DNA from 3 places in the Sellimonas catena genome. Region 3 is predicted to be linked to each of the others. Evidence: riboswitches for the same ligand, from Rfam matches in the RefSeq annotation. Region 3 holds a riboswitch; each other region holds the start of a gene.
What was found. A riboswitch is a leader RNA that binds a small molecule or an ion and turns the genes downstream of it on or off. The one in region 3 is predicted to bind FMN.
Positions count from the first base shown of each region.

Region 1 (7,486 bases), on a different contig from region 3:
GATAATTCCGGCCTCATCGGCTCCTGCCCGCACATGCACTTCCATCTCATGCCGTGGGGATGATGCGATCTGGGATTCTTCTCTTGTGTAAATGATCTTTGACGGACGTCCTGTCTTCCATGTAACAAATGCCGGATATACTTCGGACACAACGGTCTGTTTTGCTCCAAAACCGCCTCCGATTCTCGGTTTGATCACACGGATCTTTGATTTCGGTATTCCAAGGGCATTGGAAAGAATTCTTCTTGCATGGAAGGTAACCTGGGTGGATGACACCACATTCAGCCTTCCATAGACATCCATGTAGCAGTAAGTGCGGAATGTTTCCATCATCGCCTGCTGGTTTGCCTGGGTATGGTAGGTCTGCTCTACCACATACTTACATTCTGAAAGGACCTGATCTACATCCCCGGCTTCATCCTTACCGCTGGCGCACAGATTTCTCTGATTGTCTGCTCCGACATTGCAGAGACTTCTCCAGTTTTCCTCCGGATGTACCAGGATATCATTATCTTTTGCCTTTCTGAAGTCCAGAAGCGGAGTCAGTACTTCATACTCCACCTTGATCATCTTCATGGCTCTGTCTACTGCTTCTTTTGTCTCTCCCGCAACGATCGCCACCGCGTCCCCTACGAAACGGACTCTCTGATCGAGGATCAGACGGTCATACGGACTTGGCTCCGGATAGGTCTGTCCAGCCATTGTAAACCGCTCATTCGGGCAGTCCTCATAGGTAAATACTGCCACCATACCCGGCACTTTCATCGCTCTGGCAGAGTCAATGTTCTTAATCAGCGCATGGGCATGCGGACTTCTCAGTACTTTCACGACGAGACAGTCCTTCGGTGCCAGATCATCTGTATAGACCGGCTTTCCTGTCACCAGCGCTTTGGCGTCGATCTTTGGTATCGCCTGATTTACTTTCTTCATGGATCTACCCCCTGCTTTCTCTCAGATATTTTTCCACAGCGCGCAGCTGTCCTGCATATCCTGTGCAGCGGCACAGGTTTCCGGCCAGATATTCCCGGATTTCTTCCGCGTCCGGACAATGTCCGGATACACAGAGCTCTCTTTCCATGGCAAGGACATTCATGATAAATCCAGGAGAACAGTATCCGCACTGCTCTGCCCCTTCTGCCGCCAGATATGCTCCGAACCGGGCCGCTTCTTCCTGAAGCCCCTCCAGTGTCGTAATCTTTCTTCCTGAAATTCCTGCTGCCAGAATCGAGCAGGAAAGCCGTGGTGTTCCGTCAACCCAGACGGTGCACAGTCCACAGTTGGTTGTCTCGCATCCGCACTTTACACTGTAGCATCCAAGATCTCTTAATACATCCAGAAGCACTGCACCTGCTTCAATCTCTGTATGGACTGGTTTCCCATTTAATTCAAACTGTACTTCCATCTACACATTCCCCTCTTCCAACGCTTTTTTCGCCCGACCGGCAAGGACTCGTCCCAGATGCTTCCGGTACTCTCCGCTTCCACGCATATTGCTTCCATAGGTGAAGGTATCAGCCGCCTGTTCCATCTCGTCTATTGTAGTCTCTGTCACATCCGCCTTCATTGGTCTTGCGCCGATGGAAAGTAGAACTGTTCCGTCTTTTTCAGATGCCGCACAGGTCAGCACCGGGAAATCAGTCTGACTTCTTCTCTCCGAGAGATAAACTGCCTTTCTGCCGTCCTTGGCCACAATCAGTTCTTCCAGAATATCTCTGTCACGATCCATTCTGATAAATTCAGAAAGAGGAACGATTCCTTTTTTATAAAGCTTTACTTTCGTATCCAGTACAAGAAATGCCGTCAGAATATCTGAAAATCCATATCTTCCGAAAATGCTTCCCCCTACTGTCGCCCCGTTCCTAAACTGCACTCCGACAATATGTCTGGTACACTCTTTAAAAAAGTCTCCAAATGTCTCTTTCAGCCCACTGTGTGTCTCGAGCTGACGAAGAGTACTCATACAGCCGATGCGAAATTCTGTTTCGGTCTCTGTGATCTGATCAAACCCAAGCCCGGACAGATCAATGACTGTATTAACATTTCCTCTGCCCATTCGGATCCACATCATCCCTCCAATGATCCGGTTGGCCCGTTTCTGATTCATCTCATATGCCTCCTCGAGTGTGCCGGGCTTTACATAGTTTTTCACTGTTATCAAAATGTCTCTCCTCCCGTTTCTCTGAAATTATCCATAGTTCTTTTTATTTTAGCATAACCTTTCTTTAATATCTACATGCAAAGCCGCTTTTTCCTGTAATTATAATAATACACCGTGTCCGAAAGGTATTCTTCCCCCGAAACCTCGGAACGGTTGATGCTGTAGACCGCATCTTTCAATTCACAGATACCCGGACTTTTACTCTCCGGCACAAGAAGAACTTCATGAATACTGCTTGGAAGAATATAAAAATTTTCCTTCCACTCCTCCCCGATCATTTCCAGAAGCCCCGGGTACAGAATTGCGGCCGCACCATGGCTTCTCTGCATATTGGTAAGGACATACATATAGCCGGCAAAGCAGCTTTCTCCACGGCAGTCCGGAATCAGTTCCATGACTACATTCTGAATATCCTGAAGCTCTGCCGGGAGAAGGCGGGGCGTATTTTGTCCGGCCGCCTGCCTGATCTCTTCCCGGGTGATCCCCCACATTTTCAGATGTTCATTTGTAATCATCATGGAAATGGCACTGTACTTTTCTACCGAAAACAATACGCAGAACACAATATCCAGGTCCAGATAGGAAAGATGCGGAACCTCTTTTAGCAGTTGCCTGTTTCTCTCCCCGTTAATCAGCCTGTATACAATCTTGTCCTTCATCCGCTCATAGTTGTCCAGATACTCCGCTTCCATCAATGGTTCCGGGACCTTCTGGCTCTGACTGTACCACTCCAGAAGACCTTCCGTTACTCCTTTCATTTCCATGCCTCTGAGATACCGTTCATAGTAATCTTCCATATAGACAATAGGCGAGATCCCCTCTTCACATTTCCGGAATAAAAAACCCTGACGCACTTCGCCGTTATTCTTCGTTGTCCGGTAATCTTCTACATGGACATCCGCCGGCAGCTCCTCTATTAGTCTTTCTTTTACATTTGATAAAAATAACTGATACTCCATCTAAGCTCCTTTCGGGCCCGCTGAAGTCTGAATTGATCTGATTCTGATCTGATAAAAATGAGTTTATGAATTGAGTGTTTATTTGGTATTGAATCTATTATACGTGCTTAAAATGCAGAATGCAACTGTTTTTTACACTGAGGTTTAGGTCAGTTTACAAGGAACTACACGCAGACCACGAAACGGGGGCTGCTGACAACAAATAAAGGCTGAGTATCAAGCACCGGGGAAGTGCGAGATATTCAGCCTGTTTTGTTGTCCGGGGTTTCCAAAGGGGCACCCTTTGGCACACGACTTTGCTTGCAAAGTGTAGTGTGTTATACGCTCTGTCAGCGTTGCCGTAAAAATGCCATTGCCACCGGAGAGGGCAAGGGGATTTGAAGCGGCAGGAAAACAGGGCTGTGATTGCGTGGCGTGGAGCCGCAAGCGCAGGACTGGTTTCATCAGCAGACAGGGCGTATATGAAAGCCCCCGTCTCTCGTCCAACGCCGGACTTCGGGACAAAATGTCCCGAACTTGTGGACACACTCACGAAAAAGCAGACGGACTTTCTCTCAAAATTGAAATGGGCGGGAAGCCATTTTAGGGCTTTCCCGCCTTGATTGCCTATCAGCAAAGGCGGGCGGGACTGTCAACGGCGGCGCATTTATTGCGCCGTTCATCTTGACCGTTGACTGGATCGGCTGGCTTTGCTATTCAGTTGAAATTTGTAGCCATATCCTACAACCGTTTTTACACAATCCATGTCGTTCAAATATGGACGTAATTTTTTTCTGATTTGATAAATCGTGTTTTCCACAGCATGAAAATAGTCGTTTGAAAATTCATGCCATACAGCTTGGTAAATTTGTCCTTTGCTAAACGTAACGTCTGGATTAGAATATAGCAGATACAAAATATCAAACTCTTTCGTTGATAAAAATACTTCTGTGTTTTCAACTGATACCTTATGCATTTCTATATCCATGTATAATGTATTCGGTAAATCACCCAAATTAAAAAATTCCCTTGTTGCTATACAATCTTGTCTAATCTGGTTTAACAACGCCGATAAATCGCTGAATTTTTGCGGTTCTCTTAATCTGGTATATAGTTCAACAAGAAGTTTTTCTCCGTAAATATCTTGATTGAAATTCAGCAAATGGACTTCTGTTGAAATGTTTTCGTCATTATCAATAGTAGGACGCTTCCCTATGTGGGTAACGGCATAATATGTTTTTTCGTTCCAACAAACAGATGAAATGTAAACTCCTGGTAGTGGTGTATTTTCTTTTGACAATATTTCTAAATTAGCGGTGGGGCTTCCTACAAGTTTTCCAATACCTCTGCCGTGAACAACTTTACCGCATAAAGATATATTCTTTTCTTTCATCAGCATATCCTCAAATTAGACCATTCATAGACAGCACAATCAAAATACAAGTCACAATTATCATTGTGAAAATAAGATATAGTCCGATAGGCTTATTATTCTTTTTCACATTCTCGCTTTCAATAAATCCGCTTTTTCGCAAAGCGGTTACTACTGGTTTATACAGGAAAAATGTAATACTGGCGTTTAGTCCGGCTTTTAGTAAGTTGAACGGCAAAAATGCAGGCAAGAGCAATTTTGCGACTGCTTCACGGGGATAGCCCATATAAAGCGGTGTTATTAAATAGTTCCACAAAAGCATAATTGCAACCATAGCCATACTTCCTAAAATCAATCCTAACAATGCTCCATGTAAGGTGTGTCTTTTTTTGTAAATAAAGGCTGCGGTACAGGCAAAAGAGCAGGTAGATACAATATTCATAATGCAACCCAAAATACCAGTATCGCTAACCGTCATCATTTCGATAAAAGACACGATTACTGACGCAATACAAGATGTCAATGGCCCCCAGATTAGCCCGCCCAAAGTAATTACAACATCTTTAGGGTCATATTTGAGAAACAAAACAATCGGTATTCTTCCTACTGCCATAACCACATAAGCGATTGCACAAAGCATAGCAACGGTTGTCATTTTTTTAGTTTTGTTGTTCATTTTAGATTTCCTCCATATTCAAAATTAGCACCTGAAAGGAACTGTCTTTCAGGTGCTAACAATGGCATAATTCAATAATGATTTTTGCAATATTAGTCATCTTCTTTTATCCAGACTTTACTGTTGGTTTTGGAATTGCACCAAATCATGCGCTTAACGCTCGCGGACTTTAACCGCCAATCGGGAATTCTTGCTTATGAACTGATACTGTTACATAAGAGTCACCCTGCCCCGAAGACATTTATATTCAGTTGCACATATAAGTATAGCCTTGCCATTTCTAATTGGCAATAAAATGAAGGCATTTCGGAAACAATTCGGAAATCTAAAATGAAAAATATTACTTTCCCGCCTGCTCAATCATCTTCTTCATCAACTGCTGGAATTGTTCGCTTGTTTCCTCGTCCAGCGGCATGACCTTTTCAAGCTGTTCCGCAACCAACGCCGTCACATCATCAATGGTATGTAATTCCTGCTTCTGCTCCTGTGCAGCGTTCTGAATATTTTGAAACATGGCGGCGGTCACTGGTTCTTCCGGCGGCTCCCCGCTGTCTATATCGCCTTTTATGTCCCGCAGGATAGACATAAATACATTCTTGATTTTCTCAATCTCTGCTTCATGCTCCCCCAGCTTTTGAACGTTCATAAACTGTATATCCTGTCTTGCTTCCGCCCGGTATTCCGGGCGGTCTTTCATTAAATTGGACAGCGAAGATGTTGCCATTTCGATTACCTGGTTTCGTGCCATAACGCCCCTTGCCGCTGTGTCCTGAAAATAAATATGTATCAAGCTTATCAGGCGTGGGAAATTCTTATGTTCTAACAAGCGGTTGAGAATTTCCACATCTACCATTCCCGTCACAAGCCCCCGGACTGCTCCCTCGGACAAGCCCAATTCCGATATGTCATAACTCTTTTGGACGCTCACCGTTGACAAGCCCAGAATATAATCCGTTGACACTCTAAATTCTTTCGCAATGCCTATGAGAATATCACTGCTGACCGTCTTAGTTTCCCCGCTGACAATCCGGCTCAACTGAGAGGGGGAAATCCCTATTTTCTTTGCCAGTTCCTTTTGCGGGATATGCCGCCCGTTGCAAAGGTCTGAAATCCGCTGTCCGGGTGTTCCGGGTAAAGCCATAGATACGCACCTCCTCCGTATGTTTCCATTATACAGGATAATTGCAGAAATGCAATTTCAAAAGTATAGACTTTGGGAAAATGCAATTCTCGCAACAATCCGGGATTTGCATTTTTTTCTGATAAACTGGATTTACGAACGTTCGGAACAGCACCTTGAAAACAGAATGACCGTCCGAAAAGGAATACCCCGGCAGGGGAAGCACCGCAACGAGCCACTTCGGGACAAAATGTCCCGAAGTCCGGGGAGCGTGCCAACGCCGGAACACGCCGCAGGAATGGGGCAGGAAGCCTTTTCGGGGAGAACGGCAACAGAGAAACGGAGGAACACATGAAAGAAAATTCATACAGACGATTGCCGCCCATAGAGCGCAAGCCGGACGGCTCTCTCTACCGCATGACCCCGGCGCAGAGGAAACAGACAAACGCCCTTATCCGCCGGGAGTGCTGCTGTTATGAGGGCGGGGACTGTATCGCCCTTGATGACGGGGACAGCCATACCTGCCCGCAGACGGTTTCTTTCTCGGTCTGCTGTAAGTGGTTCCGCTGGGCGGTCTTGCCGCTGGACGGGACACTGGAAGCGGAGATTTTCCGAGATAAGGACTTGAAACGCTGTGCGGTCTGCGGCGGCGTGTTCGTCCCCAAATCCAACCGGGCAAAATACTGCCCGGACTGTGCCGCCAGCGTTCACAGGCGGCAGAAAGCGGAAAGTGAACGGAAAAGGAGGTCGAGCGTGGACAATTAGGCGGGAAAAAAGTCTTGATATACAAGCCTTCCAGAAGGCAGAACCGGGGCAGGTCATATAAAATATCGTCTGCCCCCGGAAATGCCGTTCTAACTGTCCACAAAGCACACTATGACAAACACGATTTACATTCATCAGCCAGAGAAATCGGTCAGCTTCACCCGGCTCCCTAATTTTCTCTTTGAAGCCCCTACATTCATAGCTTTGTCCAACGAAGCAAAGCTGCTGTACGCCTTTATCCTGCGCCGGACAGAGTTATCCCGCAAGAACGGCTGGGCGGACGAATACGGGCGCATTTTCCTGTATTACCCAATCTGCGAGGTGGTCGCTCTGCTCCGCTGCGGGCGGCAGAAAGCGGTGAATACCCTGCGTGAGTTGCAATATGCGGGACTTGTGGAGATACAGAAACAGGGCTGTGGAAAACCCAACCGTATCTACCCAAAATCCTATGAAGCGG
Region 1 covers NZ_BSBO01000001.1:231,960-239,445, forward strand. Annotated here, with positions in the region: gene Selli1_RS01180 (xanthine dehydrogenase family protein molybdopterin-binding subunit) at 1-930, opposite strand, end outside; gene Selli1_RS01185 ((2Fe-2S)-binding protein) at 935-1,402, opposite strand; gene Selli1_RS01190 (FAD binding domain-containing protein) at 1,403-2,158, opposite strand; gene Selli1_RS01195 (DUF5688 family protein) at 2,230-3,117, opposite strand; gene Selli1_RS01200 (riboflavin kinase) at 3,776-4,489, opposite strand; gene Selli1_RS01205 (ECF transporter S component) at 4,500-5,144, opposite strand; FMN riboswitch at 5,239-5,387, opposite strand; gene Selli1_RS01210 (helix-turn-helix domain-containing protein) at 5,485-6,285, opposite strand; gene Selli1_RS01215 (cysteine-rich VLP domain-containing protein) at 6,616-7,029, shown strand; gene Selli1_RS01220 (replication initiator protein A) at 7,141-7,486, shown strand, end outside.
Region 1: it holds a riboswitch for FMN, as region 3 does, so the genes downstream of both, Selli1_RS01205 (ECF transporter S component) here and Selli1_RS17175 (ECF transporter S component) in region 3, are expected to answer to the same signal.

Region 2 (7,486 bases), on a different contig from region 3:
GAGCCGTGGAGATGCTACAACTTTATCCCGGATTCTGAGTGCTACCAGCTGGTGGAGAAGCCGGAGCAGTTCTATCAGTCCGGCAGCAGTTTTGGCCATTTCCTGAAACAGCTTGGCGATTATCCGGCATCCAGACTGCATGAGACGATTCCGGACTTCCACAATACGGTTAAGAGATTTGAAGCGTTTGAGGTTGCCCTGAAACGGGATCTGAAAAACCGGAAAGGCAGTTGCCGTCCGGAGATTGATTTCGTCCTTAAACGCAAGGATGACTGTGCAGTGCTTGTGAAACAGCAGGATGACGGAACGCTTCCGCTTCGTGTGACTCACAATGATACGAAGTTAAATAATATTCTTTTTGATTCCAGGACTGGAAAAGGGCTGTGCATTATCGATCTGGATACGATCATGCCGGGCCTTGCAGCGAATGATTTTGGTGATTCCATTCGGTTCGGCGCGGCGACAGCGGCAGAGGATGAGAAAAACCTGGATCTGGTACATTTTGATATTTCCCTGTATGAGCTTTATGTAAAGGGATATCTGGAGGAGACAAAGGATGTGCTTACCAAGGAAGAGATCGAAAGCCTTCCATGGGGAGCAAGACTGATGACACTGGAGTGCGGTATCCGTTTCCTGACAGACTATCTTCAGGGAGATACCTACTTTAAGACAGAGTATCCGGAGCACAATCTGGTGCGTGCGCGGACGCAGTTTCGCCTGGTGGACGAGATGGAGCAGTGCTTTGATAAGATGCAGGAGATCGTTCGGAAATACGCATAAATAATAGCATACAGAAATAAAAAAGGATCTTTTCTGGACAGCCTTTAAATGAGGCGTGCCGGAAGAGATCCTTTTTTGTTTTAGGATAATTTTTCGGTACGAAGAAAGAAGAAAAATCCGATCAGGAACATGACGGCGAGAGAACCGACGCCAAGATTCATGTTTCCTGTGAGCTGGCTCATTGCGGAGACCAGAGTGGTTCCGAGGAAGGATGCACCCTTTCCGCAGATATCGTAGATGCCAAAGTATTCTCCGGAGCGTTCAGCCGGAATGATCCGGGCGAAATAGGACCGGGAGAGGGACTGGATCGCGCCCTGGAAGATTCCGACACAGACAGCCAGAATCCAGAACTGATACTGTTCTTTTAAAGTGATGCCGTAAAGGGCGATCAGAAAATATGCTGCGATACAGATCTTGATCAGGCTTGCGTTTTTGTATTTTCCACTCAAGCGTCCGAAAATCAGTGCGGCCGGGAAGGCAACGATCTGCGTTACCAGAAGTGCCAGAAGCAGTCCGGTCGTATCCAGACCCAGAGCTGTTCCGTAGGCGGTTGCCATGTCAATGATGGTGTACACGCCGTCGATGTAGAAGAAAAAGGCAATCAGGAAGAAGAGAATCTTCTTGTTTTTCTTCAATTCTCCGAACACATGGCCGAGACGGCGAAGTCCGGAGGAGACTGCATGATCGTGGTTTTCGATACAGTGCAGTTGTTTGTAGCTTCGAAGAAGCGGTACCGCAAAGCAGACCCACCACACGGCGATCAGAAGAAAAGCAATGCTCATGGCCATGTTCATGGTAATTCCCAGCGTTTCGTAAAAGAGAACGAGGGCAAGGCTGATCAGAAACGGGATACAGCTTCCGATATATCCCCAGGCGTAGCCGCGGGAGGAAACTTCGTCCATCCGCTCTTCGGTGGTGACGTCAGTGAGCATGGAGTCATAGAAGATCAGGCTCAGAGAGTACGCTGCCTTTGCAAGTACAAAAATCAGCAGAAACCAGATCCAGGAGCTTAAGAACCCAAGCACCACGCAGCCGCAGGCCCCTACCAGAAGAGAGAAGAGAAAAAGCCGCTTTTTCCATCCTCTGAAATCCGAGACTGTTCCGAGAACCGGTCCGAGGATGGCGGTGATAATCGTTGCAGCCGAAGTGGCATATCCCCAGAAAGCGAGGTAATCGACTTCCGAGACGTTGGCGCTCGATGCAAGGTAGTTAAAATAAATCGGCATAATGGTGGAAACCAGGAGAGTAAAAGCTGAGTTTCCTACGTCGTAAAAAATCCATTTCTTTTCCAGTGATGTTGTCTTCCATTTCATTGTGAAAGTTCCTCCGTGTCAGGTTTGTAACGGCGCTCTTCTTTTAAGGATAAGACCGGGATATGTTCCCAGCCTGGTTTTGGTCCGAAAGTATGGCGGAAATAAGGCGAGAGCGGTTCTCCGTGATTGAAAAATGCAACATAATTTTTCGTAAGTGAGAGGCCAAGCGGCACGCATGCCTCCATCAGTTTGTGAAGCCTGAGGTTGCTGTCCGCGCAGTGCGGATTGGCTTTTTCCTTCATCAGCAGTCCGCCGAGGCTTTTGTAGGTAAAGGTGGCGTGCATAAAGAATGTTACGAGACTGCGTGTGAGCCGGTCAGAGGTTGTAAACAGGTCATTGTACCAGATCATGGAAGAAATGGAGGACTCTACCTGCCGGACGCTCAGTGTCGGGAAAAACGCCTGGATTGCTTTTGCTCCTGCCGTTGAAGCGTGGAGGTGTGAAGTCACCTTTGCGTGAAGCGGGCGTTTATTCTGTTTCAACAGAAGATAGCGGTCAAACTCGGTTTCAATATCGGAGTGGGTAACCGGATCCTCCGTGAGTTTTTTCTCAATATAGCTGTGGCAGACGCTGTCCAGTGTGAAGTGACAGAGAAAGCCAAGAATGTAGGCTAACCGGGCATGTTTCTCGGATATGGAGGCTGCGGATAAAATCACATCTCTGGAGCGCCGGAAGAATGGTGCAGCGCTTACATCGTGCATGTGGTAGCCGGTCCGGTTGACACGGTTTTTGAGAAGTGCATGGTAATAAAAGAACAGATCCGGGCCGTGCAGTCCGATTTCAAACAGATCCTCATGGAGGGAAATCAGCTTGCGGATATCGGCCGGAAATGCTTTTTTCATCATTTCTCCGAAGGTGTAGTGTGCATAGATGGATGGCATAATATCATCTCCTGTTCATGGTAGTAACAGATACGGCTCCGGCACCTGAAGGCACCGGAGCCGTATCGCTGCATCTGAAATCAGTTTTCGGTTTAGATCTCTCTTGTGTATGTTCTGAGCCATTCTTTCTCCTCATTGTCAAGGTATGGAGAAATTTTCTCATAAACAGTCTTGTGGTAATCATTGAGCATTTTCTTTTCTTCTGCTGTCATGATTTCCGGATTGATGGCGTCAAGGTCCATCGGGATGTAAGTGATCGGTTCAAAGTACATGAACTGTCCGTATTCGTTTTTCTCACCCTCGCATGTGAGAAGCTCGTTCTCCAGACGGATACCGTGGCTTCCTTCGATGTAGATACCAGGCTCGTCTGTGATGATCATACCTTTCTCAAACGGCTGAATCTCGCCTGCGCGGAACTGCCATCTGAATCCTGCCGGGCCTTCGTGAATGTTCAGAAGGTATCCAACGCCGTGTCCTGTTCCGTGATTGAAGTTTAAGTTTCTATCCCAGAACGGCTTTCTTGCAAGCATGTCCAGAGTCATTCCAGTGCAGCCTTTTAAGAAGCGTGCGTTTGCAAGGGAGAGATTGCTGATTGCAACCAGTGTAAAGTGATCTTTCATGATCTGAGGGATCTCTCCGAGTGCGTAGGTACGTGTAACGTCTGTGGAGCCTTCGTAGAATCCGGCACCGGTATCAGTCAGGAACAGTCCGCCTTCTTTGAGCTCAACATCTGTTTCCGGTGAGGATGTGTAGTGTACGATGGCACCGTGCTCACCATAGGAGCTGATCGGCTCGAAGCTTGGGCGGATGAAGTTGCCCTGTTCTGCACGGAACTCGTCCAGTTTGTCAGATGCGCTCATCTCTGTGATCGTCATCTTGCCCACATTTTCCTTGAGCCATTTCATGAATTTCACATGTGCGACGCTGTCCTTGATCTGAGCCTGACGGATGTTTTCGATCTCTACTTCGTTTTTGATTGCCTTGAAGAGGATCTCCGGGTTACGCTCTTCCACTTTTGCAACACCTTCCGGGATGTTGTTGTAAAGTGCGTAGTTCAGTCTTGCCGGGTCGATCAGAAGCACTTCGTCAGATCCGACTTTCTTGATGTCTTCGTAAATGTCATTGTACGGATGGAAGACAACACCGTCTTTTTCCAGATCCGCCTTGATTTCGCTGCTTAATTTTGCCTCGTTGATGTAGAGGTCTACTTTATCCATGGTGATCACTGCGTAGGACAGTACAAGAGGGAAGAACTCGATGTCGTTTCCACGGATATTGAGTGTCCAGCAGATATCATCCAGTGTTGTGAGGACATGAGCAGTTGCTCCGGCATTTTTCATGTCTTCACGGATGCGGGACAGCTTGGATGCAACTGTCTCACCTGTATATTTCAGATTCAGTGCGAAGACCGGTTCCTCGGAAAGGGCCGGGCGGTCTTCCCAGATCTGGTCGATGAGGTCATATTCGTAAACGATTTTTCCGTGTTTCTCGGTTGCGATGGACTCGTAATCCTGTCCCTCACCCATGGAAACTACACGTCCGTCAAATCCGAGTGTGCCGTTTTCCGGTAATGTATCAGCAAGGAACTCATGGATAGTCGGAACACCCGGCTCGCCCATTTTCATCAGTTCAACTGTAGAGCCCTCGAGCTGCTTTGCAGCCTGGATGAAATATCTTCCATCTGTCCAGAGGTAAGCGCCTTCTTTTGTGATGACAGCTGTTCCTGCAGATCCGGAGAATCCGGTAATAAATTTTCTCGCTTTAAAATGTTCCCCAACATACTCGCTCTGATGGAAGTCTGCTGTCGGGACAATATAGATGTCAATTCCTTTTTCTTCCATAAGAGTACGCAATTTTGCGATTCTTTCAGGTACGTTCATAATAAAAACCTCCTATTTTTCCGGCAAACATGCCATTTTCAAACAATCTCATTATAACACAAAAACTATGGGAGAGTTAGTATTATTTTTGTGAAACCTGTGTTATACTCTCGGTAGTGTTATGTAAAATACAGACAGAAGAAAGGAAAAGAACATGGAGCACTACGCAAGGTCGATCATACCGGTGATTGAGTACAACTATGAGAATTTTACAGCTTTGGAGCGGACCATCGCGGATTTCTTTATCCAGAATAAAAAGAAGCGGGATTTTTCCGCAAAGGCGGTTTCTGAACGGCTTTATGTTTCCGAGGCATCTCTCTCCCGGTTTGCAAAAAAATGCGGATTCCGGGGATACAGGGAGTTTATCTATCAGTACGAGGATACATTTCGGGAGAAGAAAAGCAGACCCTTTGCAGATAATACAAGACGGGTGCTGGATACTTATCAGGAGCTTTTGAATAAGGCGTATAATCTGGCTGATGAAAAGAAATTCAAAAAGATTGCCGGGATGCTGTTTCAGGCGGAGAGAATTTTTGTCTGCGGTGTCGGAAGTTCCGGAATTGCCGCCAGGGAGACGGAGCTTCGGTTTATGCGGATCGGGCTGAATATCAATTCTCTCGTGGACCGGGACATGATCCGGATGCGGGCGGTCTTTCAGAATGAAACCTCTCTGGTCATCGGATTCAGCATGAAAGGGCAGACGGAAGAGGTTCAGTATATGCTTCAGGAGGCGAAGCGGCGAGGAGCCGGATGTGTCCTTGTGACAGCGCGGAACAACCCGGATTTCATGGAGTATTGTGACGAGGTGATTCTCGTCCCGGCACTGGACAATCTGGAGTATGGAGATGCGATTTCTCCTCAGTTTCCGATTCTGGTTATGATGGACCTGCTGTATGCCTGCTGCCTCGAACAGGATCAGGAGCGGATCGATGCGTTTTTGCAGGATACGGCCCGCGCACTTACAAATCCATAAATTGCATCAGATGTATTGCACAATGGATATGAGTGTGCTACGATAATACTGCAAATGAATAAATTCTTCGGGGCAGGGTGTAATTCCCTACCGACGGTATAGTCCGTGACCCACGTATGTGGCTGATTTGGTGAAATTCCAAAACCGACAGTGACAGTCTGGATGGGAGAAGAAACAGTGAACAGAGAATCTCAGTGCCCCTGGTGCTGGGATTTTTTTCTTTCGAAGGATTTACGAAATTTGTAACATCATTCGAAAGGAGAAAAGTATATGAGAACAAAAAACAAAACCTACTACTTCATCATTACGGCCATGCTTTCGGCTCTTGCCGGCATACTGATGTCAATGGAATTCCCGATTCCTTTGATGCCGCCGTTTTATAAGGTGGATTTCAGCGACGTCCCTTCTGTGATCGCGACATTTCTGCTGGGGCCGGTGTCCGGAATCTGTGTGGAGGTCATCAAAATTCTGATCAAGCTGATCACGGTTGGGACAACGACAATGTTTGTCGGTGAATTCGCTAATCTTCTAGGGACGCTGCTGTTTGTGCTCCCGCTGTGGATCGTGTTCAAAAAGATGGGACAGACGAGAAAGGCGGCAGTGATTTCGCTTGGGATCAATCTTCCGGTCCGGATTGCGTTTTCCTGTGTCCTGAATGCGTGCATTACACTTCCGCTTTATGCATCGGCGATGGGCCTTTCTCTGGATGAAGTGGTCCGCACCGTGGGAGCAGTCAATCCTCTGATTCGAAATCTTCCGCTGTTTCTCATACTGGCGACAATCCCGTTCAATCTGATCAAGCTTTTGCTGAATTATATTGTGGGATATCTTCTGTATGACAGGCTGAAAGAAGTGGGAGTTGTCAAAGGATGGAGGGAACGGTATGATTCGTAAGTACAGAGAACTGACGCGTCTGGAAATGGAACAGGTGGATAAGGAGGAGACGATCGTCCTGATTCCGGTGGGAGCACTGGAGCAGCATGGAAATCAGGCGCCGCTTGGGACAGATGACATCATTGCGGAAGCAATGGTGGAATACCTCGGAAAAGCGCTGGAGGAAGCCGGAGAAGCAGACTTCCCGATTCTTGCGTTTCCGGTTATTCCGGTTGGCCTGAGCACAGAGCACAAGAATTTCTGCGGATCCATTACTTTAAAGCCGGATACGTACTATCATCTGCTCTATGATATCAGTGAGAGCCTTTACCGCCATGGTTTTCGGAAGATCGCATTTCTTGTATGCCACGGAGGAAATCTGCCGGTGATTCAGATCTTAAGCCGTGAGCTTCGGAGTGAACTTGGAATGTCGCCGTTTATTCTGTCATCGGGAGCATTTGGACATCCGGATGTACAGGCAACAATATCAGAAGGTAATCATTACGATTTTCATGGAGGAGAAATGGAGACATCCATGGTGATGGCGGTCGACGAGACACTGGTGAAGCTGGAGACTTCCGAGGCGGGAATACCAAGTGCGTTTGTAGGCAATCAGACGCTGAAGACCGGAGGAAATGTTACAATCGGATGGGTTTCAGAAGACTGGAAGACAGCGGAAGGGAAACCGATCGGTATCGGAGGCGATCCGGGCGGAGCTACGGCCGAAAAAGGCCGGATTATTCTGGAGACGAGTGCGAAAGTTCTGGTTCCAGGGCTTATGGAAAT
Region 2 covers NZ_BSBO01000012.1:2,726-10,211, forward strand. Annotated here, with positions in the region: gene Selli1_RS06880 (phosphotransferase) at 1-780, shown strand, start outside; gene Selli1_RS06885 (MFS transporter) at 861-2,093, opposite strand; gene Selli1_RS06890 (zinc dependent phospholipase C family protein) at 2,090-2,974, opposite strand; gene Selli1_RS06895 (aminopeptidase P family N-terminal domain-containing protein) at 3,067-4,854, opposite strand; gene Selli1_RS06900 (MurR/RpiR family transcriptional regulator) at 5,009-5,827, shown strand; FMN riboswitch at 5,887-6,005, shown strand; gene Selli1_RS06905 (ECF transporter S component) at 6,098-6,721, shown strand; gene Selli1_RS06910 (creatininase family protein) at 6,711-7,486, shown strand, end outside.
Region 2: it holds a riboswitch for FMN, as region 3 does, so the genes downstream of both, Selli1_RS06905 (ECF transporter S component) here and Selli1_RS17175 (ECF transporter S component) in region 3, are expected to answer to the same signal.

Region 3 (7,486 bases):
AGGAATCAAAAAATGGATATTATTCAGAAGATTACGGAAGAACTGAATGTAAAAAAATGGCAGGTCGAAGCGGCAGTCGGACTGATTGATGAAGGAAACACGATCCCGTTTATTGCAAGATACAGAAAAGAAGCAACTGGAACACTGGATGACGAGCAGCTCAGAAAACTCCATGAGAGACTTACTTATCTTCGGAATCTGGAGGAGAAGAAAGCGCAGGTGCTCTCAAGCATCGAGGAGCAGGGAAAGCTTACCGAAGAACTGAAAGCTCAGATTCAGGAGGCGCAGACCCAGGTGGCGGTGGACGATCTGTACCGCCCGTACCGTCCGAAAAGAAGAACGAGGGCGACAATCGCAAAAGAAAAAGGACTGGAGCCGCTTGCGGCGCTTCTCCTTTTACAGAAGTTGAAAGAGCCGGCGATTGAGGCGGCCAAAGCCTATGTATCGGAGGAAAAGAATGTTGCCTCCCCTGAAGAGGCACTTGCCGGCGCACAGGACATTCTGGCTGAGATGATCTCCGATGAGGCAAAATACCGGACGAGAATCCGGAAGATGACGTTCCAGAAAGGAAAGATTGTTTCAGAGGCAAAGGATGAAAAGCAGGAATCGGTCTATGAGATGTACTATGAGTTTGAGGAAGCAGCATCCAGGATTGCCGGTCATAGAATTCTGGCTCTGAACCGGGGAGAAAAAGAAAAAATTCTGACGGTCAGAATGGAAGCGCCGGAAGAAGAAATCCTCCGCTATCTGGAAAAACAGATTATTCATGGGGATAATCCATATACAGAACCTGTATTAAAAGAGGCGGTCAAGGACAGCTACAGTCGTCTGATTGCGCCGGCCATTGAGAGGGAAATCCGCAATGAACTTACGGAAAAGGCGGAGGACGGGGCCATTGCTGTGTTCGGGAAAAATCTGACACAGCTTCTTATGCAGCCTCCGATTACAGGACGGGTTGTGCTTGGCTGGGACCCGGCATTCCGGACCGGATGTAAACTTGCGGTTGTGGATCCGACCGGAAAAGTGATCGGAACGACAGTGATTTATCCGACAGCGCCGACTACCCCTGCCAAAATCAAGGCATCCAAGGACCTGCTCAAAAAGATTATTCCGAAGTATCATATCAGCCTGATTTCTCTTGGAAACGGAACAGCATCCAGAGAATCGGAACAGTTTATTATGGAACTGTTAAAAGAAATCCCGGAAGAGCACGTACAGTATGTGATTGTAAATGAGGCGGGAGCATCAGTGTACTCCGCAAGCAAGCTGGCATCGGAAGAATTTCCGAATTTTGATGTGGGACAGAGAAGTGCCGCGTCAATTGCAAGAAGGCTTCAGGATCCGCTTGCAGAACTTGTAAAGATTGATCCAAAATCCATCGGGGTCGGCCAGTACCAGCATGATATGAACCAGAAAAAGCTGACGGAAGCGCTGAATGGCGTGGTGGAAGACTGTGTCAACAAGGTCGGTGTAGATTTGAATACGGCATCTGCTCCGCTTTTATCCTATATTTCCGGTATCTCAAACACAATCGCAAAAAATATTGTGGCTTACAGAGAAGAAAACGGAAGATTTACAAACAGAAAGCAGCTTTTAAAGGTGCCGAAACTTGGACCGAAGGCATATGAGCAGTGTGCGGGATTTATGCGGATCGAAGGCGGGGATAATCCGTTTGACAGGACAAGCGTCCATCCGGAATCCTACGAAGCGGCAGAAAAACTTCTGAAAAAGCAGGGATTCACAACAGAGGATTTAAAAGCAGGAAATCTTGCAGCCCTTCCGGCCACCATCCGCGACTACCGGAAACTGGCAGAAGAGCTTGGAATCGGTGAGATCACTCTGCATGATATTGTAAAAGAGCTGGAAAAGCCGGCCAGAGATCCAAGAGAAGAGATGCCGAAACCGATTCTCAGGACCGACGTTCTGGAAATGAAAGACTTAAAAGAAGGGATGGTTCTGAAAGGAACGGTTCGCAATGTCATTGACTTCGGGGTGTTTGTGGATATCGGCGTTCATCAGGATGGTCTGGTACATATTTCCGAAATCACCGACAAAAAGTTTATCAAACATCCGTTGGAAGCGGTCAGTGTGGGTGATATCGTGGATGTTAAAGTACTGAGTGTGGACCTCAAGAAAAAACGGATTCAGCTTACTATGAAAGGAATCCGGTAAAGAATGCTGCTTACCCTGAATGTAAAAGACAAAAAGGTATTGAATTTTCCAAAAGACTGTTCTATACTAAATGTTAACAGGAAAAAATTCTTCGGGGTCGGGTGAAAGTCCCAACCGGCGGTGAAAGTCCGCGACCTGCCATTGGCAGCTGATCCGGTGCAATTCCGGAACCGACAGTACAGTCTGGATGAGAGAAGAAATGTACGAATCGTCAGATATCTGTATCTGAAGCAGAGCATCAAACCCCGGAACATATGGTTCCGGGGATTTTTTTGTACATTCCCATTTCCATAAGGGAAACTTTATGGCAGGAAGAGTTTCTTTTCTGAATTGAGTCTATCATTCAAAAAAAGGAGAGAAGAAACATGGAAAACACGCAGAAAAACACACAAATAAGAAGAAGCAGTACGAAAGTCAGATCGATGGCCCAGGTCGGCATGCTTGCAGCGGTAGCTACCGTCCTGATGCTTTTTGAATTTCCGCTTCCTTTTGTACCGAGCTTTTACAAACTGGATATCAGTGAAATCCCGGTCCTTCTTGGAACATTTGCGATGGGTCCTGTGGCGGGAGTTATGACAGAATGTATCAAGATTCTTCTGAATTTCGTGATTAATGGGACTGAAACAGGCGGTGTGGGAGAGATCGCAAACTTCCTGATCGGATGCAGTCTCTGTGTGCCGGCGGGTCTGATTTATCAGAAGATGCACACAAAAAAGGGAGCGATGATCGGACTTGCAGCAGGAACAGTATTCATGACGCTGATCGGATGCGTGCTCAATGCCTACATCCTGCTTCCGACCTATGCTGCAGCATTTGGAATGCCGCTTGATACGATTGTTCAGATGGGGCATGCATTGAATCCGGCAATTGACGGAGTTGCAACTTTTGTGATCCTTGCAGTGGCACCGTTTAATCTGATCAAGGGTATTCTGGTATCGGCAATTCTGCTTTTGATCTATAAGAAAGTCAGTCCGGTCCTCCATAGAGTAAATGAGTAAAAATGACAGAAAATTACTAAACCGAAACCTCTGCTGTGCGCAGAGGTTTTTCTGATCCTGGAAAAATCAGGAGATTCTTCGCAAACTTGCTGTTGTAACCGCGGACAGGATGCGTTATAATTTCAATATTCGGAAATATGGAGGAATACAGATGAAACCAAGTTTTGAAGTGAAAATGACACAGGAAGCACTTTTTGAATTTCTTATGTTTCATACATATCACGGGATCAAGGGAATTTTATACCTCGTAGTGGGAGTTGCCTGCTGGATCGGGGCGATTATAAGTTTTGCGATGGGCAGGGTTTCCTGGGGGCTGGGGCTTGTGTTTGTTTTTGCAACTCTTTTGTTTGTTGTACCATCGATCTTAAAGTTCAGTGCAGCCAGTCAGTTAAAGAAAAGTAAAATCTACAGCACGCCGATCCGCTATACGCTGGAAAAAGACGGGCTCAGAGTAGAGCGTGCCGGAAAAAATAAAATCACTCCGTGGAAAGATATGTACCGCGTTATGATGACACCGAATCTGGTGGCGATTTATCAGACACCGTATGCGGCATTTATTTTCCCGAACAGTGATATCGGACCGCAGATGGATCCTCTGAAGAAGACATTGCGGACATTGTTCCCGGAGGAGCTGATTGAGGATAATTCCGGTAAGATCCTTCCGTTTCTGTTTTCAAGAAAGAAGAAAAAGAAAAAATAGGGAGGAGACACTATGGTAAGAGAGACATATTCAGAGCAGGAGACGTTTGAGCTCGGAAAAGAAATCGGCGAATCGGCCCAAAGCGGAGATGTCTTTACTCTGGAAGGGGATCTTGGCGTCGGCAAGACGATTTTTACAAAAGGGCTTGCGTACGGACTTGGAGTACGTGAGGATGTTGTAAGTCCGACCTTTACGATCGTGCAGGAATACGAAGACGGGCGTCTTCCGTTCTATCATTTTGACGTGTACCGGATTGGAGACGTGGAAGAGATGGATGAAATCGGATATGAAGATTACATTCACGGTGAAGGCGTATGTCTGATTGAGTGGGCGAATCTGATTGAGGAGATTCTACCGGAAACAAGAATCCGGATCGTGATTGAAAAAGATCTGGAAAAAGGATTTGATTACAGAAAAATTTCTATCAATAAACTGGAGGGATAATAATGTCAAAGATTATATTAACAGGGGACAGACCGACTGGAAAGCTTCATGTCGGACATTACGTCGGTTCTCTGAAAGGGAGAGTAGAGCTTCAGAATTCGGGAAAATATGATGAAGTGTTTATCATGATTGCGGATGCTCAGGCTCTGACAGACAATGCAGACAATCCGGAGAAGGTGCGCCAGAATATTATTGAGGTTGCGCTTGATTACCTTTCCTGCGGACTGGATCCGGAAAAAGCAACGCTTCTGATTCAGTCACAGATTCCGGAGCTTTGTGAGCTTTCCTTTTATTATATGAATCTGGTAACCGTATCAAGGCTCCAGAGAAATCCAACGGTAAAATCCGAAATTCAGATGAGAAACTTTGAGGCGAGCATTCCGGTCGGATTTTTCACCTATCCGATCAGCCAGGCAGCGGATATCACCGCATTTAAGGCAACGACCGTTCCGGTCGGTGAAGACCAGCTGCCAATGCTGGAGCAGACAAAGGAGATCGTGCGGAAGTTTAATTCCGTTTACGGAGAGACGCTGGTAGAGCCGGAAGTTCTGCTCCCATCCAATCAGGCATGTCTGAGACTTCCGGGTACAGACGGAAAGGCAAAGATGAGCAAGTCTTTGCATAACTGTATTTACCTTTCCGACAGTGCGGACGATGTGAAAAAGAAGATTATGAATATGTTTACCGATCCGAACCACCTGAAGGTTTCTGACCCTGGAAAAGTGGAAGGAAATCCGGTATTTATCTATCTGGATGCATTCTGTAAAGACCGTCATTTTGAAGAATTCCTTCCGGAATATGCAAATCTGGATGAACTCAAAGCCCACTATACACGCGGTGGCCTTGGCGATGTGAAGGTAAAACGCTTCCTCAATGAAGTGATCCAGGAGGAACTGGAGCCGATTAGAAAACGGAGAAAAGAATACGAAAAAGATATTCCGGCAATCTACGAGATTCTGAAAAAGGGAAGCGAGAAAGCGGAAGAAGTAGCGGCAAAGACACTCTCTGAAGTGAAGGCTGCCATGAAGATCAATTATTTCGATGATGCCGAGCTGATCAGAGAGCAGGCAGAGCGATTCCAGAAATAGAAGGGGCGTTATTATGCGGATACTGGCACTGGACAGTTCGGGCCTGACAGCAAGTGTGGCTGTTGTGGAAGACGAACAGATCCTGTTTGAATATACGATGAATTATAAAAAGACACACTCCCAGACATTGCTGCCGATGCTTGATGAGGCGGTCCGGATGACCGGACTTTCTCTCGGGTCGGTGGATGCGATTGCTGTGGCAGGAGGGCCGGGGTCTTTTACCGGACTTCGGATCGGTTCTGCGACTGCGAAAGGACTGGGACTTGCACTTGATAAGCCGCTCATCCATGTGCCGACGGTCGATGCCATGGCATACCGAATGTTCGGATGCAGCGGGCTGATCTGTCCGATCATGGATGCAAGAAGAAATCAGGTGTACACAGGAATCTACCGGTTTGAAGAGAAGTTTGAAACAGTAAAAGAGCAGTTGACGGAGGACATTACCGTCCTTGCCGGAATGCTCAATGAGCTTGGAGAACGCGTTGTATTTCTCGGGGACGGAGTGCCTGTATACCGGGAGAAAATTGAGGAGACAGTAAAAGTGCCGTATGTTTTTGCACCGCCTCATATGTGCAGGCAGAGTGCGGCGGCAGTCGGCGCGCTTGGACTGGTTTATGCGAAAAAGGGAAAGACAGAGCATGCGCGGGATCACAAACCGGACTATCTCAGGATGTCCCAGGCGGAGAGGGAGAGACTGGAACGAGAAAAGGAACAACAACATGATTGCCCGTAAGGCCAATGAAGAAGATGCAGCCCGGATTGCAGAGATAGAACGGGCTGTTTTTTCTGATGCGTGGAGTGAAGATGCAGTCAGGGAGACGATGTGCCAGAAAACGGCGGAAATCTACGTGGCAGAGGATAGGAAAACAATTGTCGGGTACATTGTGATTTATACAGTACTTGATGAAAGTGAAGTTGTTCGGATTGCCGTTGACGCCGGATTCAGGGAAAGAGGAACAGGAGGCTTTCTTCTTGATACCGTAATTTCAGAAGGTGCATTGAAAGGAACTGCCGTATGGCATCTTGAAGTCCGGAAAAGTAATATGGCAGCACGCGCCCTCTATCAAAAGAAGGGGTTCTGGGATGTCGGAATCCGAAAAGGATTTTACGATAATCCGAAAGAGGATGCGGTTCTGATGACAAGAAGTCTGGAAACCGTTTCCGGTGTACAGGAAGAACGGGACAGACTATAATAAAGGCGTAACAAAAGCGAAACGAAAGTGGAGGGATTTGTATGCGCCGCTATACGATGAAAGAAAGAAGAGAAACAGAAACGATTTTCTGCAACGGGTGTGGAAAAGAAATCAAGATAAAGGATGGCGTAATACGGGAAGGGCTTCTTTCTGTAGAAAAAAGATGGGGATATTTTTCTGATAAGGACAACGAGGTGCACCGTTTTGATCTTTGCGAGGAATGCTATGACAGGATGGTTTCGCAGTTTGTGATTCCGGTGGAGAAGGAAAATGAAGTCTGACCAGACAGTCCCCTCCCGGTATGCAGCTGTTCTTTACTGAGAATAAAAGACTTGCTCTTTTTGTGGAAGAAAAGTCAATGATAGGACAGTTAGGAGAGAAAAAATGCTGGATGTTTGTTTGTTGGGAACCGGCGGCATGATGCCGCTCCCATATCGCTGGCTGACGTCACTGATGATGCGCTATAATGGAAGCAGTATTCTGATCGACTGCGGAGAGGGAACACAGATAGCGATCAAAGAAAAAGGATGGAGTTTTAAGCCGATTGATGTGATCTGCTTTACTCATTTTCATGGAGATCACATCAGCGGGCTTCCCGGACTTCTGCTTACCATGGGGAATGCGGACAGGCAGGAGCCCCTCACCTTGATCGGGCCGAAAGGGCTGGAACGGGTAGTGAATGCGCTGCGCATTATTGCACCGGAATTGCCTTTTGAGCTGCGTTTTATGGAAATCACAGAGACGCAGCAGACGTTTGAGATGGACGGATATCGGATCCGTGCATTCCGGGTGAATCATAACGTGACCTGTTACGGCTATACGATCGAGATTGACAGGGCCGGAAGATTTGATGTAGAACGTGCCACGAGTCAGGAGATTCCTCAGAAATTC
Region 3 covers NZ_BSBO01000053.1:2,809-10,294, reverse strand. Annotated here, with positions in the region: gene Selli1_RS17180 (Tex family protein) at 13-2,172, shown strand; FMN riboswitch at 2,256-2,375, shown strand; gene Selli1_RS17175 (ECF transporter S component) at 2,538-3,170, shown strand; gene Selli1_RS17170 (YcxB family protein) at 3,322-3,870, shown strand; gene tsaE (tRNA (adenosine(37)-N6)-threonylcarbamoyltransferase complex ATPase subunit type 1 TsaE) at 3,883-4,314, shown strand; gene trpS (tryptophan--tRNA ligase) at 4,317-5,402, shown strand; gene tsaB (tRNA (adenosine(37)-N6)-threonylcarbamoyltransferase complex dimerization subunit type 1 TsaB) at 5,416-6,135, shown strand; gene rimI (ribosomal protein S18-alanine N-acetyltransferase) at 6,122-6,595, shown strand; gene Selli1_RS17145 (hypothetical protein) at 6,637-6,876, shown strand; gene Selli1_RS17140 (ribonuclease Z) at 6,980-7,486, shown strand, end outside.